DNA from 2 places in the Stappia sp. TSB10GB4 genome. Region 2 is predicted to be linked to the other one. Evidence: predicted binding sites of a transcription regulator. Region 2 holds the regulator's gene; the other holds the start of a gene.
What was found. The regulator LexA, encoded in region 2, represses DNA repair genes until DNA is damaged. The targets are predictions, from matches to a motif close to TGTTCNNNNTGTGTTCNG.
Positions count from the first base shown of each region.

Region 1 (8,708 bases), on a different contig from region 2:
GCGACGACGCCCTCGGCGGTCTCGGCATCGTAGCCGAGGAAGTCGGTGGCGCCGCAGCGCTCCTTCAGCGTGAACCACACGGTGTCGGTGGCCGCCTCGCCGGAGCCGGCCCAGGCGGCGCGCGCCTCGGCGCGCTGGCGCTCCATCGCGGTGTTGAAGGCGGCAAGATCGACGCTGACGCCGCGCGCGCGCAGGGCATCCTGCGTCAGGTCGAGCGGGAAGCCGTAGGTGTCGTAGAGCTTGAACGCCGTCTCGCCGTCGAACTCGGCGCCCTCGCCGAGACCGGCGCTCGCCTCGTCCAGGAGCGTGAGGCCGCGCGCCAGCGTCTTGCGGAAGCGGCGCTCCTCCAGCTTCAAGGTCTCGGTGATCAAGGCCTCGGCGCGGGCGAGCTCCGGATAGGCCCGGCCCATCTCGCGCACCAGGGTCGGCACCAGGCGCCACATCAGCGGCTCCTCGGCGCCCAGCAGATGGGCGTGGCGCATGGCACGGCGCATGATCCGGCGCAGCACATAGCCGCGGCCCTCGTTGGACGGCAGCACGCCGTCGGCGATCAGGAAGCTCGAAGCACGCAGGTGATCGGCGATCACCCGGTGGCTGGCGCGCTGCGCCCCTTCCGCCTCGGCGCCGACCGCGTTTTCCGAGGCGGAGATCAGCGCCCGGAACAGGTCGATGTCGTAATTGTCATGCACGCCCTGCAGCACGGCGGCGATGCGCTCGAGCCCCATGCCGGTGTCGATCGACGGCCGCGGCAGGGTGATGCGCTCGCCCGGCAGTTGCTCGTACTGCATGAAGACGAGATTCCAGATCTCGATGAAGCGGTCGCCGTCCTCGTCCGGCGACCCCGGAGGGCCGCCCCAGATGTGATCGCCGTGATCGTAGAAGATCTCCGAGCACGGGCCGCAGGGACCGGTATCGCCCATCGCCCAGAAATTGTCCGAGGTCGGGATGCGGATGATCTTGTCCTCGGACAGGCCGGCGATCTTCTTCCACAGCGAGAAGGCCTCGTCGTCCTCGGCATAGACGGTGACCAGCAGCCGCTCCTTCGGCAGAGCGAATTCCTTGGTGATCAGGGTCCAGGCGAGTTCGATCGCCCGGTCCTTGAAATAGTCGCCGAAGGAGAAGTTCCCGAGCATTTCGAAGAACGTATGATGGCGCGCGGTGTAGCCGACATTGTCGAGGTCGTTGTGCTTGCCGCCGGCGCGCACGCATTTCTGCGCGGTCGTCGCGCGCTGATAGTCGCGCTTCTCCAGGCCGGTGAAGACGTTCTTGAACGGCACCATGCCGGCATTGGTGAACATCAGCGTCGGATCGTTGCGCGGCACGAGCGGACCCGATGCGACGATCTCGTGACCGTTGCGCCCGAAATAGTCGAGAAAGGTAGTCCGGATTTCGTTTACGCCGCTCATAAAGCCGTCCAATGCTCCCTGGACTGACGACCCTGCCGCGACGTCTCGCGCAGCGTTCCCGCCAAGTCCTGCCATGTCCAAGATCTCGAGCCGCTTTTAGCTTTGCCCCGGCGACAAGTCCAGTATCGCCCGCACCGCGCCCCGGCTTGCCTTCCCTGATCAGGCACCCGCCCCACCCGGTACGGTACAGGCGCCGACCTGCGTACTCTCCTGCATGGAAACCGTGTGCCCGATGTGGAACAGTCGCGGCATGGCTGTCACGCAGAAGACCCGCACCGGAAACGGGAGATGTGCCATGGGATGGGAATGCAAGAACCGCTTTTGGTCCGGGACACGGACCTATATCTCGAGCTTCCGCAAGAATCCTCCGCCGCATGTCTACATCGCAACCCTGACCGCGCACGAGATCACGGCTGCGGAGAAGCGCGAACTCGTCACCTGCGTGCGCACCTGGCCAGCCGTGACGGATCAGTCGCGCCCCCTGATCGAGCAGGTCGTCAAGGACATCGAGGAGGCGCAGGCGTCCGGCTGACGAAGGACACGCCCCGCATGTCCACGACGCGAGGACAAGGCGCCCGGGGCAAGGACCAAGGGCGAAGTCAAAGGGGACGGAGGCCGGCGGCTGCCACTCAAGGGCAATCACCTGAGACTGGCGGCCCGGGCGAGGCGCCTTCACGGCGGTGATGCCACGGCGCTGACGCTCAAGATGGCCGGAGTTCAATCCCCCCGTCATGCACCCACCCGTCATGCACCCCCCCGTCATGCCGCCCTTCGCCGGCCAAGGACAGCGACCGCGACGAGACACGGCTGGAGGGCGTTTTTCTCCGCGCCGATGTTGCGCTCCGGTTCCCGCACCCACTTGATGCGGCTAAAGCCCTTTCGGCCAATTCGGAGCCATTCTGACGGAGCGATTTTGTGACAAGGTCAAGCAAAGGCACGCAGGCCGTATCTGGAGACGGACAAGGGGCTTTGCGCCGGAATTGGCGCAAAATCGCCCGTCCCGCAGGGCTTCCGATTGGCGGGCACCCGACATTGGTGGGCGCCCGACATTGGCGGGCACCCGACGCCGAACCGGTCTTGCCCGATGCGAAGGTATCGCGCGGCGACCGTTTCGACGCCGGATCGCCGCTCCAATCGAGAAGCAGAATTGACTTCGAATTGGCCGAAAGGGCTCTAGGATGCCTGTCCGGCACATGTCAGGCGAGCCGCCCGGCACAAGAGCCGGGCGGCATCATATCAATCGTCGGCGGCGCCGTCGTCGTCGGTTTCGGAGAAGGGATCCGTGATGCGTTCGGCGATCAGCCCGGCATTCTGCCGGATCGCCAATTCGATCTCGTCGGCCAGCGCCGGGTTGTCGCGCAGGAACTGCTTGGCGTTCTCGCGGCCCTGGCCGAGCCGCTGGCTGTTATAGGAGAACCAGGCGCCGGACTTCTCGACGATGCCGCCCTTGACGCCGAGATCGATGAGTTCGCCCATCTTCGAGACGCCCTCGCCATAGATGATGTCGAACTCGACCTGGCGGAACGGCGGGGCGAGCTTGTTCTTCACCACCTTGACGCGGGTCTGGTTGCCGACCACCTCGTCGCGGTCCTTGATCGATCCGATCCGGCGAATGTCGAGGCGCACGGAGGCGTAGAATTTCAGCGCATTGCCGCCGGTCGTCGTCTCGGGCGAGCCGAACATCACGCCGATCTTCATGCGGATCTGGTTGATGAAGATGACCATGCACTTGGAGCGCGAGATCGAGGCGGTCAGCTTGCGCAGCGCCTGGCTCATCAGCCGCGCCTGCATGCCCGGCAGGCTGTCGCCCATCTCGCCGTCGAGTTCGGCCTTCGGTGTCAAGGCCGCGACCGAGTCGACCACCAGCACGTCGATGGCGCCCGAGCGTACCAGCGTGTCGGCGATCTCCAGCGCCTGCTCGCCCGCGTCCGGCTGGGAAATCAGCAGCTCGTCGATGTTGACGCCGAGCTTGCGCGCATAGATCGGATCCAGCGCATGCTCCGCATCGATGAAGGCGCAGATGCCGCCCTTCTTCTGGGCCTCGGCAACCGTGTGCAGGGCCAGCGTCGTCTTGCCGGAGGATTCCGGCCCGTAGATCTCGACGATGCGGCCGCGCGGCAGGCCGCCGATGCCGAGCGCGATGTCGAGGCCGAGCGAGCCGGTCGACACGGTCTGCACCTCGACCACCTGGCCCTGGCCCATCTTCATGATGGAGCCCTTGCCGAAGGCGCGTTCGATCTGCGAAAGGGCGGCGTCGAGCGCCTTGTTCTTGTCCATCTGAATGCCTTCGACCAAGCGGAGTGAATTCTGTGCCATGAGGCTACCATCCTTATTTCACGCCGCGCCCGGCGATTCAAACTGCGCTTTTGTACCAGTTTTGTTCTCATTGCACAAGAGAGATCAAGCTATTGATAGAACTCGATTTATAGGATAGTGTTCCTTTTGTGTTCCGATAGGATGTCGAGTGTCCCCGCGCGCCACCGCGGCGGGAGAATCGGTTTGGTCTTCCGTCAGCGCCGGGTCGCTTGTCGCAGCCGGCGCTGACGGCAGCGGCCCGTGTCCGACCGGATCTTCGCACAAGGGCGCGCAGGGATGCGGGCGGACTGCGGCCGGGCAGCAGATCGGAGACGGGAGCAGGTATCGAGTGAGCACCCAGGACCCGGCGCGAGACGGAGACAACGCAGCACAGAGACCACGCAGCACGGACAGGAACGGTTGGTGAGAACAGCGGAAGAGGCTGAACCGAGCCCGGATAGGCGGCGGCTTGCCCTCGGACGCACTTTGCCTTGCCCCCAGACGCACTTTGCCTTGCCCGAAGTGGCGCAGCAGCGGCCGGGCACGTCGGCCGCTTTCTCGGCCGTCATATCTGCGCCTTGTGCGCGCGCGCCGTCGAGACCAACGAAAACTGGATGGAGGCCAACCGATACCTCAACATGGACGACCTCAGAGAGAACAAGAAGCTCGAACTCCGTAGGCCGCATGATCAGCTTCACGGCCGCCCCAATTCGCAGAACTTGACGCCCACAACCACGACAGCCTGTGTGTGAGGCACCGGCCCGCGCATCGTTTCCGCCCTTGCTTACGGCCGGCCTCTCCTGGCGTCTTCCGGACGAGCAACGCGAGATCCGGGACCGGCGAGCCGAGGGCGTGTGTGGCAACACTCAGGTGTGAGACCGTTGGCGCGGGGGCTCCCCGATCCCGGCGCGACGCTGGCGCGCCGTCCGGGAGGACGCGGGAGAGAGGCGGCATGTCGCCGCTGGCGCTTTCCCCCCTCTGCCGGCGGCGCCGACACCTCCCCCTTGAGGGGAAGAGAGGAGCTTGGCCTGCGGCCGGCGCACCGCTGCCGCGAACGCCCTCGGCTCGTCGATCCCGGGGCGGACGGTCTTGCAGCAGCGGAGGCCTCCGGTCTTCTGCGGCCAGCCCAACGGCTCGATCCGCACGACCTGTGGTTACGGGTTCCCGGTCTCCGGCTTCGCCGGAACCGGAACGACAGCCTGTGTGTGAGGCACCGGCCCGCGCATCGTTTCTGCCCTTGCTTATGGCCAACCTCTCCTGGCGTCTTCCCGGACGAGCAACGCGAGATCCGGACCGGGGAGCCGAGGGCGTGTGTGGCAACACTCAGGTGTGAGACCGTTGGCGCGGGGGCTCCCCGATCCCGGCGCGGCGCTGGCGCGCCGTCCGGGAGGACGCGGGAGAGAGGCGGCGTGTCGCCGCTGGCGCTTTTTGCATGCCCCCGAGAGAATCCGCCGCGCGCTGCGCATCGGCGGCGCCGAGTTCGGCGACCAACCCCTCCATTGCGTAGCCTTCATCGCCCCGCTTCTTGCGACCAAGATCCCGGTCGAGGCGCGATGGATGCCGGGTCGAGTCACCGTTATGCCGATATCGGCATAAGACGCATTATGCCGTAAGCCGGATTATGCCGCATGGCCGAGTTCGGTGGCGGGCTTGCCGGGGTTCGGCCATGTGGCGGTTCGGCAAAATCCAGTTCATGGAAAGCGACGAAGCCTGTGGAACTTGCCGTTCACACCGGTAGCAGTAGCTGGTCCAAGACAACTGAGTGAAGCTCTGGCGATGCGCATGCGACGATGGCACCACTGGACGTCAACGTCAGGGGCCGCCCCTTCCAGTCAGAGATCACGCCGCCTGCTTCCTGTACAACCGGGCACAAAGCGCAGATGTCGTACGCATCCAGATCATCTCCATTAAGGCAGATATCTATCAGGCCACGTGAAAGTCCGCCGTAGGCGGGTGCCCCGCCATCGAACACCCTCAACCTTCCGGTCGACAACAACTGTCGGTACCCCGAGGCGCTGTCGCCTCTGAAACTGTCGGGATTTGCCAGACTGATGACAGCTTCATCAAGTTCGCGCCTCCCGCTGCTTCGAACGAGCCGACCACTGAAGACCGTGCCTTTCCCCTCTGCGGCGACATAGCGCGCGCCTGGCACAGGCATGTCTATGATCCCCAGAACCGGAGATTCGTCACGGCATACGCTGATCAGCGACGCGAAGTTCAAGAGTCCGGTTCCAAACTGGCGTGTGCCATCAATCGGATCGAGAACCCATGTGAAAGCGCTTCTCCCGGTTTCAAAACCGTATTCTTCGCCAAGAATGCCGTGAGACGGAAACTGCTGCCGTATCCGCTCCCGCCACATCGTCTCGATGGACAGGTCGGCTTCTGTCAGCGATGAGCCATCGGATTTGTAGGTCACCGCCAGGTCGCTGTGCCACGCCTGAGCGGAGAGACCCGCCGCAGACTCGGCGAGGTTCAGGGCCGCCGCAAGGATGTGATCGAGTTCGTGCATCGCTACCTCTCGGAAAATGGCTCCTTTAGCCTTCGCCCGGTAACGGCTGAATGACGGGTAGGCGTGAACATTGGGGCTCCAACAACAGGGAGTTCTCCCGCATGCGGCTCTTCGGCGTTGCTCCTGCGCGTCGGCCCGAGAGCCTGGTGCGGGCCGCCGGTGGGCGCCCTGCTCCGCAGGCAGTGCCGCAGACAGGCCTGCGGAGCCGCCGCTGGCGACAGGTCGCCGGGCGGATCCCCGGCGCCCCGGTCAGATGAAACGGCGTCAGATACAGCGGCCGCCGGCTTCCGCCTTGGACTTCAGGCCGACAAGACTGTCGCGCGGGTTGTATTGCGGCTGGGTGAGAGTGAAGACCTGCTCCAGCGCGGTGCCGGCATTGTTGATCACCGCGACGTCCTGCACCACCAGCGTGTCGCAGTCCGTGCCCTGGAAGCGCACGCGGATGCGGAACCTGCGCGGGCCGTTGTCCGACGGGCCGAATTCGCTGTCGAGCGCCGGATTCGGCTCCGTCACCGTACGCTCCAGCACCACCATGTTGGGCTGGTTCTGGGCGATCGGCGTGCCGCGCTCCGTCGCATTGGCGACGATGGTCTGGCGGATCGTCTCCGGATTGGCCCGGACGCTGATCGACTGGGCCCCCGCCGGCACCGTCAGCACCGCCTGTTGCGGCTCCACCGGGGTCACCGGGACACGGCGCTGGCTCTGGCAGGAGGCAAGGGCCGTGGCGGCAAGAAGGACAAGGGTCAGGCGGAACAGCATTACGGCATTCCCCAAGCAGACTGGAACGGCCCGCCCCCAGACAGGCTGGACGGCGGGCGGGACATCCGGGCGGCCCCGGGAGGGGGACCGGCGGAACTTTCGCGCAAGCGCAAGCTTGCGCCAGCAAGGTTAACAAAGACTGCGGGGGCCGGCACCCCGGCGAATGGGCCTGACCGCAACTGCGACGCCGATGCAGGCAAAAATGCAACTTCCGGCTCCGGCCCCAGGTCGCAGGCTACAAGTGTGCCGGAAACGGCGTCTCGTCGGACAACAATCCGCCGGGAGGAGCGCTATGGCCGGGACAGGCGCCCGTCAGGTCCGGCGAACCTTCCGCCAGTCAAAACGTGTCGCCGGTCAGAACGTGTCTCCGGTCTTGAAGCCACCGCCGCCGAAAGAGCCGCCGCTGCCGAAGCCGCCGCCACCGAAGCCCCCGCTTGAGCCGCCTCCCGATTTCCCTCCCGAGCCGCCCATGGAGCCCGGCAGGCCGATGCCGCCGGGAAAGCCGACGCCGCCGCCATGGCGCTTGCGCCGCTTGCGCGACTTCTCGGCCCGCGCCCAGTAATCCGCCCCCGACAGCGCGCCCTTGGCCAGTTCGCCGAGCAGCACGCCGGTCAGGCTGTCGTCGTCGAAGGTGGAATCCCAGGTGTCGTAGCGCTTCTGGCGGAACTGCCGCGTCACCTTGGCGAGCTCGTCGCGCCGGCGGCCGAGATCGCGCAGGTTGCGCTGGTCGTCCTCCGTCGTGCTGTTCAGCAAAGCGATGCGGGCATCGAGATCCTGCAGCCGGCGGACGATCCGCTCGTCCTCGGGCGAAGGCGTGGCCAGCGCCTCCTGCCACAGGGTCGACAGTTCCTCGGACCGAAGCGAGCGCAGCAAGGCCTCCTCGGCGGTGCGGAATTCGGAATCCTCGCCGGAAAGATAGGGCTGCTCGCGCTTTGCCAGCTCTTCCAGCTCCGCTTCCAGCTTCTCCAGCGCCGCGGTGGTGTCCTCGATCTCGGCCTCCGCCCGCTCGATGGTGGCGGCCAGATCCTCGCCGGCGACCTCGGCCGCCGCCCGGCGCGACAGGCTGCCGAGCTTCGCCTGCTCCGCCTGCGCCTCCGCCTCGCGGTCGCTCGCATAGGCGGCGAGCCGCTCGGGGATCTCCACCAGCATGGCGTAGTTGGGACGCGCGTCGTCGTAGCGGATCAGCCGTGCCACCCAGCGGTCGAGCATGCGGATGATGCCGCCCGAACGGTAGGACGAGGTGCCGAACCCGCGCTTCCACAGATAGAGGAACAGGGCGTCGGCCTCATAGGCCTTGCTCTTTGTGGCGCGGTCCTCCTGCGCCTGGCGCGCCTTGGCCCGCGCCGCCTCGGCGGTGCGGGTGGCGGCCTCCGCCGCGGCGCGCTGCGCGGTGTAGTCCGGATCGGTGGCGAGTTTCTCGTCCACCGCGGCAAGGATGCCGTCGAGCCGGTCGCTCGCCGCATCGCGCTCGCGCGTCAGGCGGCGGCGCTGCTCGGTGAGGGCGGCAATGTCGCGGACCAGCGTGTCGTGCTGGGCACGCAGCGCCGACAAGGCCAATTCGCGCTGCTCCAACTGCCGCCGGGCTTCCGCCTCGTCCTTGTCGATGCGCTGGCCGAACGCCTTGTCGCCGCCTTCGCGCAGGCGGAAGCGGGCAAGTTCGCGGAAGGCCTCCAGCTCGACCGTGCGCAGATCGTTGATCTCGCGCATGGCGTCGTCGATGCGCCGCCGCAGAAGGTCCT
Region 1 is NZ_FYAV01000054.1:14,231-22,938, reverse strand. It holds gene alaS (alanine--tRNA ligase) at 1-1,406, opposite strand, end outside; gene TSB10GB4_RS13700 (hypothetical protein) at 1,657-1,938, shown strand; gene recA (recombinase RecA) at 2,643-3,722, opposite strand; partial or broken gene TSB10GB4_RS24055 (IS256 family transposase) at 4,267-4,381, shown strand; partial or broken gene TSB10GB4_RS24050 (zincin-like metallopeptidase domain-containing protein) at 5,169-5,267, opposite strand; gene TSB10GB4_RS13685 (inositol monophosphatase family protein) at 5,428-6,210, opposite strand; gene TSB10GB4_RS13680 (hypothetical protein) at 6,475-6,969, opposite strand; gene TSB10GB4_RS13675 (hypothetical protein) at 7,324-8,708, opposite strand, start outside.
Region 1: the regulator LexA is predicted to act here: its motif matches at 3,841-3,858, upstream of recA (recombinase RecA).

Region 2 (8,708 bases):
ATGCAACGCTTCGGTCCTGGCACGGTCGGCGACCGTGTAGCACAGCGGCGGCGCGCCACCAATGCCCGAGAGATCGGCAGCGCGCGGCCAGGGCGGAGGGGCGGCTGGGGTGTCCCGGGAACGCGAGGGCGACGAGGACAGGCAGGTGCCGCCGGGCGGGCTCCCGGAGGCACTGCCGGACGCCCTGCCGGAGCGGCAGGGCAGCCGAGGCGGCGGCCGGGGAGACCCGCGCCGCTGGCCTGCGCTTGCCCCGCCGCCGCTCGCGGCCCTGCTCGCCCGTCGCCGGGCGGCTCGCGCAGGATGGCACGAGGAAGAGGGGGCGGGGACAAGATTTGCCGCCGCCTGCCGCGAAAGCCTGGCGCAGGGGCGGGGGCTTGCCTTCGCCGCGCTCGCCTTCAGCCTCGGCATTGCCGCCTATTTCCGCCTGCCGGCGGAGCCGCAGGTGCTGGTCGTCGCGCCGGCGACGCTGCTGGCCTGGGCGGGCTGGCGGCTCGCCGGGCGGCGGGGGGCGGGGGCGCTGCCGCTCTTGGTGCTGGCCCTCGTGCTGTCGGGGCTGCTGGCGGGGACAGCGCGCACCGCGCTGGTCGCAGCGCCGGTGATCGACCGGGCGCGCAGCCTCACCGTCAGCGGTTTCGTCGAGGAGGTCGAGCGCACCGGGCGCGGCGTGCGGCTGGTGCTGCAAGTGGTGAGTGCCGAGCGGCTGGCGGCCGAGGCGACGCCCCGCCGCGTCCGGGTGTCGCTGCGCGGCGCCGCGCCGCCCGACCTGCCGCGGGTGGGCGAGGCGGTGACGCTGCGCGCAAGGCTGGCGCCGCCGGCGCCGGCGGTGATGCCCGGCGGCTATGATTTCGCCTTCCGGGCGTTTTTCGACGGGATCGGCGCCAGCGGCTTTGCCTTCGGCGCGCCGCGCCGCATCGATCTGGGACCGGCGCCGCTCGCCTTGCGGGCGAAGGCCGAGGTCGCCGGCCTGCGCCAGGCGATTGCCGCGCGCATCCTCGCCGCGCTCGGCGAGACGCCGGCGGCGGCGCTCGCCATCGCGCTGATCACGGGCGACCGCTCGCTGATCCCCGAGCCGGTGACGGAGGCGCTGAGGACCGCCGGCCTCGCCCATATCCTGGCGATTTCCGGCCTGCACATGGCGCTGTTCGCCGGTTCCGTCTTCTTTGTCGTGCGCGCCGCGCTGGCGCTGTCGCCCCGCCTTGTCCACGGCGCCCGGATCGAGGCCGTCGCGGCACTGGCCGCGCTGCTGGCGGCGGCCTTCTATCTGACGATTTCCGGCGGCTCGATCGCGACGCAGCGGGCGTTTCTGATGATCGCGCTGGTCCTGGCGGGGCGGATCTTCGCCCGGCGGGCCTTGACCCTCAGGAACGTGGCGATCGCCGTCTTCGTGATCCTCGCGGTCATGCCCGAGGCGCTGCTCGATCCCGGCTTCCAGATGTCCTTTGCTGCCGTCATCGCGCTGGTCGCGGCCTATGAGGAGCTGACCCGGCGGCGGCTGGCGCGCGAGCAGCACGAGGTGCCGCGCCGGGGCCTGCTGCCGCGGGCGACGGCGGGCGCGATGGGGTGGATCTGGGGCCTGCTGCTGACCTCGCTGATCGCCGGTGTGGCGACCGGGGCGATCGGCGCCTATCACTTCCACCGGATCGCGCCGCTGGGACCGCTCGGCAACCTGCTGGCGATGCCGGTGGTGACGCTGGTGGTGATGCCCTTCGCGGCGCTGTCGCTGCTGCTTCTGCCCTTCGGGCTGGAGCTCCTGCCACTGCTGGCGATGGGGGCCGGCGTCGACCAGGTCGTCGCCATGGCACAATGGGTGAAGGAGCTGACGCCGGAGGACGGGGTGATCGGAGCGCCCTCGCTCGCCGGCACGCTGGCGGTGGTGGCGGCCGGGCTCACTGCCTGCCTTGCGCCGCGCGGCTATCGCCGCGCCGCGCTGGTCCCGCTCGCCGCTTCCGTGCTGTTCTATACGGTGCACCGGCAGCCGGACATGCTGGTCTCGGCGAATGGCGGGACGCTTGCCCTGCGCGATGCCGCTGGAGTGCTGCGGGTGTCGGGACGGACGAGCGGCTTCCTGCCGGAGGTCTGGCTGCGGGCGGAAGGGGTCGGCGCGCGCCATCACCGCGAGCGGCGGATCGCGCGCGCGGACATGCGCTGCGACGACATGGCCTGCCTGCTGCGGGCGCATGGTCCGCCGGGACTGGGCCCGCCCGCCGCCCTTGCTCCGCCGATACAGGGATGGCCCATACAGGGCCCGCCCGCCCATGCTCCGCCCATACAGACCCCGCGCGCGCAGGGTCTGCCCAAACGGGATCGGCCAGGACAGGCTCCACCCTTGCAGGGCCCGCACGCACAGGGGCAACCGGAGCCGTCGCCCGCCGCACAGGTGCCCGGCGCACGGCCTGCACCCGCAGACGGGCCAACGGAGGCGGGCGGAAGGCCCAGTCCCGCCGCGCAGGGTCCGCCGGCGCTGCTGGTATCGCTGGTGCGGGACAGCGCCGCCTTCGAGGAGGACTGCCGCAAGGTCGATATCATCGTCTCGGCGCTCAACGCCCCGCCCGGGTGCCGGGCGCGGGTGGTGATCGACGGGGCACGGCTTGCCCGGGAGGGCGCCGTCGCGCTTTACTTCAGCCTGCGGTCACCGCCTTTCAGCATGCATCCACCGTCCCGCGCGTCGGCAACGATATCGACAACGACACCGAGATCGACCTCGAAAGTGACCTCGACTGGCGCGGCAGCGGGATCCGCGGCCTCCGGCAGTGTCGCTCCAGCCCGTGCGGCAACCGCCAGAGCGACCGGCGCCGCAACCGGGGCCGGCCTCGCGTCAGCGGCGGTCCCAGTTTCAGTTTCAGTTCCAGTCCAAGTCCCAGCCCCAGTTTCCGTCCCGACCTCGATTCCCGTCTCGATCCCGGCTTCTCCGGACCACCGGGGGTCTCCCGTCGACGTCGCCGCTGACCTCGAGATCACGCTGCGTCCGAGCTACGGCCAACGCCGGCCCTGGACGCCGAAATGACGCCCAACTGCCGCCCAACTGCCGCCGGACTCACGCCCAACGGGCGATGATCCGCCTCCGCAACGCGCACGCCGACCCGGCGCCGAAGGGCTCTCTCAACGTGGGCCCCAGCCTCGGCCCGTTCAGCCGTGGCCCGCCCACCCTGGGTCCGCCCTCAGTAGCGGCGGAACAGCGACACCAGCTTGCCCTGGATGCGCACCCGTCCGGGCCCGAAAATGCGGGTCTCATAGGCCGGATTGGCCGCCTCCAGCGCCACGGAGGCGCCCTTCTTGCGCAGGCGCTTCAAGGTCGCCTCCTCGTCGTCGATCAGGGCGACGACGATGTCGCCGCTGTCGGCGCTGTCGGAGCGGCGGATCACCACCGTGTCGCCGTCGAGAATGCCGGCCTCGATCATCGAATCGCCGCGCACTTCCAGCGCATAGTGATCGCCAGTGCCGAGCAGGTCGGCCGGCATGGCGATGGTGTGGCTGTGCGTCTGGATCGCCTCGATCGGCACGCCGGCGGCGATGCGGCCCATCACCGGGATCTCGACGCTGTCATTGGCCGGCATCGGCGGCGCGGGGGCGGCCTCGACCGGCGGCAGCTTGCCGCGCGAGCCCTCGATGACGGAGGGTGAGAAGCCCTGGCCGCGCGCCGAGGCAAGGCCGGGGGAGACGGATTCGGGCAGCTTGATGATCTCCAGCGCCCTGGCGCGGTTCGGCAGGCGGCGGATGAAGCCGCGCTCCTCCAGCGCCGTGATCAGCCGGTGGATGCCCGACTTGGAGCGCAGGTCGAGCGCGTCCTTCATCTCGTCGAAGGAGGGCGGAACGCCGGTCTCCTTCAGCCGCTCATGGATGAACAGGAGCAATTCGTGCTGCTTGCGCGTCAACATGCGCGTGGGTCCCCCCGTTCCGGTTCAGACGTCTCGGCGCAAGCGCCGCCAAGTTCCAAAACCCATGACGTCCTGCGTCGTGTGGTCGAGCGCCGTCGGCTCGCGCCTTCGGATCATGCCGTCGGAGCGAGCGTTTCCGCCGCCATCGTCGGGCGCACCCCTTATTGGTGGCCGTGCAAGGGCATGGAGCACCACCAAGGGAGCCGCCCATCGCGACTCAAGCCCATGTACAAATCATGAACGCAGTCTAACCGTTCCCGCCTTGTTCCACAAGCGATTCCGCCCGCCAAGGCCGCGCCAGGTCGAGATGTCCTGCGTCCGGCGAGAGACGACCGGCGCGAACCTCACCCTCGATGCGGCGCAGGCGCGCAGGAAACCCTACTCTTTTCAATGGTTTACGAGATCGGCTCGGGCCAGGTTCGGGCGCCGTGTCGGCCGCGTCAGCCCTGCGGCAGGCGCAGAACCGGCACCGGCGTGCCGGCGGGCGCGGGGGCGGCGTGGGGCGGGCGCACCACCAGCGCATCGGCGCGGGCGAGCGTTGCCAGCATCGAGGAATCCTGCCGTTCGAACGGGGCGACGCGCTCCGCGCCGTCGTCCGCGCGCAGGATGCAGGCCCTCAGATAGTCCTCGCGCTGGTCGTTGCCGCCGATATCGGCGGCCAGCGGCAGCAGCTCGGCGTCGCGCCGGCGCGGCGGGCGGCCGAGCAGGGCCTCGATCAGCGGCCGCAGGAAGAGAACGCCGCAGACGAGGCTGGAGACGGGATTGCCGGGCAGGCCGAGCACGCGCATGTCCTCGATCCGGCCGGCCATCAGCGGCTTGCCCGGCCGCATGGCGATGCGCCAGAAGCCGAGGTCCATGCCGGCGGCGGCGAGGACCTCCTGCACCAGGTCGTGGTCGCCGACGGAGGCCCCGCCGAGGGTGACGAGAATGTCGGCCCGGGCCGCGCGCGCCTCGGCGATCTTGCCGGCGATGTGCTCGCGCCGGTCGGCGGCGATGCCGAGCTGCAGCGGCTCGCCGCCGCAATCCTCGACGAGCGCGGCAATGCCGGCATGGTTGGAGGCGATGATCTGGTCCGGCCCCGGCTGCTCGCCCGGCTCGACCAGTTCGTCGCCGGTGGCGAGGATCGCGACCTTCGGCCGGCGGCGCAGCTCCAGAGCGGGATGGTTCATCGCCGCGGCCAGCGCCAGGCGCCGATAGTCGAGCCGCGTTCCGGCGGCGAGCAGCACCTCGCCCTTGGTGAAATCGAGCCCGGCGGGGCGCACGAAACGGCCGAGCGGCGCGCTTTCCAGCGCCGTGACGGTGTCGCCGGCGCGATTCGTGTTCTCCTGGATCAGCACCGTGTCGCTGCCTTCGGGAAGCGGCGCGCCGGTGAAGATGCGCACCGTCTCGCCCGGCCCGATGGCACCCGCAAAGGCGCGCCCCGCCGGGGCCTCGCCGATCAGCCTGAGCGTCGCCGGAACGGCGGCGATGTCGGCCGCGCGCACCGCGTAGCCGTCCATGGCGGAGGCGGGAAAGGGCGGCTGGGTGCGGGTCGCGGCAAGGTCGGCGGTGAGCACGCGGCCGTTGGCCCGCGCAAGCGGCACGGTCTCTGCTCCGAGCGGTTTGACGTCGGCGAGTAACCGCGACAGGGCCTCGTCGACCGAGATCAGCGCCATGTCAGCCATGCCCCATTCTAGCCGGGCCTCATATCAGCCTGGTTGCGTCTCGCTCGCTGCCGTCCAGTCGCCGGACTTGCCGCCGGACTTGGCGACAACGCGGATGCCGCCGATGGTCATGCCCCGGTCGACGGCCTTGGCCATGTCGTAGATCGTCAGACACGCGAGCGAACAGGCGGTCAGCGCCTCCATCTCGACGCCGGTCTGGCCCGAAACGCGGGCCATCGCGGTGACGCGCAGGCCCGGAAGCGCCTCGTCCGGCACGATGTCGACGGCGACCTTGGACAGCAGCAAGGGATGGCAGAGCGGCACCAGTTCGTGGGTGCGCTTGGCGGCCATGATGCCGGCGATGCGGGCGGTGGCGATGACGTCGCCCTTCTTCGCCGAGCCGGAGAGGATCAGCGCCAGCGTCTCCGGCTTCATGCGCACATGGCCCTCGGCCCGCGCCTCGCGGGAGGTCACGTCCTTGGCCGAGACGTCGACCATGTTGGCCGCGCCGCTCTCGTCCAGATGGGTCAAGCGCGGGGAAGCGTCTCCGGAAGGGTCGCCAGAAGGGTTGTCGGCCATGGCCTACTCCGCCGCAAGGCCGGGCCGCGCCAGCAGCGCGCGGGTCGCGCCGGCGACATCGTCCTGGCGCATCAGGCTTTCGCCGATCAGGAAGGTGGTGATGCCGCAGCGCTCCATCCGCGCAAGGTCCTGCGGGGTGAAGAGGCCCGATTCGCCGACGACGAGACGGTCGTCCGGGATCATCCCGGCCAGTGCCTCGCTGGTCTCCAGCCGCGTCTCGAAGGTCTTCAGGTTGCGGTTGTTGATACCGATCATCGGTGAGGTAAGGCGCAGCGCGCGCTCCAGCTCGGCCGCGTCATGCACCTCGATGAGCACATCCATGCCGAGGCCGAGGGCGGTGGCCTCAAGGTCGGCGGCGAGCGCGTCGTCGACGGCGGCCATGATGATCAGGATGCAGTCGGCGCCCCAGGCGCGGGCCTCGAACACCTGATAGGTATCGTAGAGGAAATCCTTGCGCAGGGCCGGCAGCGCCGTGGCGGCGCGGGCCGCGACCAGGAACTCCGGCGCGCCCTGGAAGGACGGGGTGTCGGTCAGCACGGAAAGGCACGCCGCCCCGCCGGCCTGATAGGCGCGGGCGAGCGCCGGCGGGTCGAAATCGGCGCGGATCAGGCCCTTGGACGGGCTTGCCTTCTTGATCTCGGCGATCAGGCCGAACGCGCCGGCCGCCTTGCGGGCGCGCAGGGCCTTGAGAAAGCCGCGCGGGGCATCGGCCTCGGCAGCGCGCCGCTCGATCTCCGCCTGCGGCACGGCGGTCTTGGCGGCAGTGATCTCCTCGCGCTTGTAGGCGCCGATCTTTTCCAGGATGTCAGTCATCGGCGCCGGCCTCGTTCGACACGTCGACGAGCCGGGCAAGGCGCGCCCGCGCGCTGCCGCTGTCGATGGAGCTCGCGGCCATCGCGACGCCTTCGGCAAGGGAGGCGGCGCGCCCGGCAACCACCAGCGTCGCGCCGGCATTCATCAGCACGGTGTCGCGATAGGCGGATTTTTCGCCCTCCAGCACCGCCCGCAGGGCCACGGCGTTTTCCGGCGCCTCGCCGCCTTTCAGTTCGGCGGGATCGTGGAACGCCAGGCCGACATCCCGCGGCGAGATCTCGAACAGGCGGATCTCGCCGTTTTCCAGCGCGGCGACGCTGGTCGGGCCGGTGGTGGTGATCTCGTCGAGACCGTCGGAGCCGTGCACCACCCAGGCCGCTTGCGAGCCGAGGGCGGCGAGCACATGGGCGATCGGCTCGACCCATTGCCGGGCGAAGACGCCGACCATCTGCCGCTTGACGCCGGCCGGGTTGGACAGCGGGCCGAGCAGGTTGAAGATCGTGCGGGTGCCCAGTTCCGCGCGGGCCGGGCCGACATGCTTCATCGCCGAATGGTGGTTCGGCGCGAACATGAAGCCAAGGCCCGCCTCGCGGATGCAGCGGGAGATCCGCCCGGGGGTGATGTCGATGTTGACGCCGAGCGCGGCGAGCACGTCGGCGGCGCCCGATTTCGACGACAGCGAGCGGTTGCCGTGCTTGGCGACGGGGACGCCGCAGCCGGCGACCACGAAGGCCGAGCAGGTGGAGATGTTGTAGCTGCCCGAGGCGTCGCCCCCGGTGCCGACCACGTCCACCGCATCGGCGGGGGCGACGACCGGGGTCATCTTGGCGCGCATCGTCGCGACGGCGCCGGCGATCTCGTCGACGGTCTCGCCGCGCACCCGCAAGGCCATCAGGAAGCCGCCGATCTGCGAGGGGGTCGCGGCGCCCGACATGATGATGTCGAAGGCCGCCTCCGCCTCTTTGCGCGACAGGCTGTGTCCGTCGGCGGCCTTGGCGATCAGGGTCTTGAGGTTGCTCACGGCGTCGTCCTTGCAAGCGATCCGGCGAAAGGGGCCGGCCAAACGGGTTGGGGAGACCTTAGCTGCCGCCCTGGCCGATCACCCGGTTGATGTTGGTCTGGTTGATGCGGACGCCGAGCCTTGCCTCGCGCTCGCCGATATACTGGCCGACGATCGAGTTCTGCAGCGCGTCGGCGAGGTGCTGGTCCAGGGCCGCGATCTCACTCGCCTCGCGGAAGAAGGCGGGGGCGGTCGCTCCGGTAACGCGATAGACGACGCGCCGGTCGCCGTCGCCGGCCGCCGTGCCCGTCGTGCCGACGGGACCGGCGAACACGCCGGTGACCGCCTGGGCGGGCAGCGGCAGATCGTTGCCGTTGCGCTTGATGCCGGAGGCGGAGGCGACCGTCAGGCCGCGCGCTTCGGCAATGTCGGCCAAGGACTTGCCTCCCTTGACCTCTTCGAGGATCTCGGCGGCGAGCGCGTCGAGACGCTCGCGGCGCTGCTGGGCCGTCCAGGCGTCCGCGACCTGCTGGCGAACTTCCTCAAGCGCGCGGTCGCGGGCCGGAATGACCTCGCGCACCTCGAACCACAGGAAGCCGTTGCGGCCGAGCTGCAGCATGTCGGCCTCGATGCCGACATCGCTCTCAAACACTTCGGAGACGAGGTCGTTAACGTCCGGCAGCGGCACCGCCTTGCCGGCCTCGTCCTTGCCGGTGCTGTCGAAGGCGGCCGGCGTGTCGAGCGACAGGGAGAATCGCTCCGCGATCTCCTGCAGCGTCGCGCCGCCGGCGCGGGCGT
Region 2 is NZ_FYAV01000037.1:19,853-28,560, forward strand. It holds gene TSB10GB4_RS07090 (ComEC/Rec2 family competence protein) at 110-3,004, shown strand; gene lexA (transcriptional repressor LexA) at 3,159-3,875, opposite strand; gene glp (gephyrin-like molybdotransferase Glp) at 4,316-5,530, opposite strand; gene moaC (cyclic pyranopterin monophosphate synthase MoaC) at 5,564-6,097, opposite strand; gene trpC (indole-3-glycerol phosphate synthase TrpC) at 6,101-6,910, opposite strand; gene trpD (anthranilate phosphoribosyltransferase) at 6,903-7,931, opposite strand; gene TSB10GB4_RS07120 (peptidylprolyl isomerase) at 7,990-8,708, opposite strand, start outside.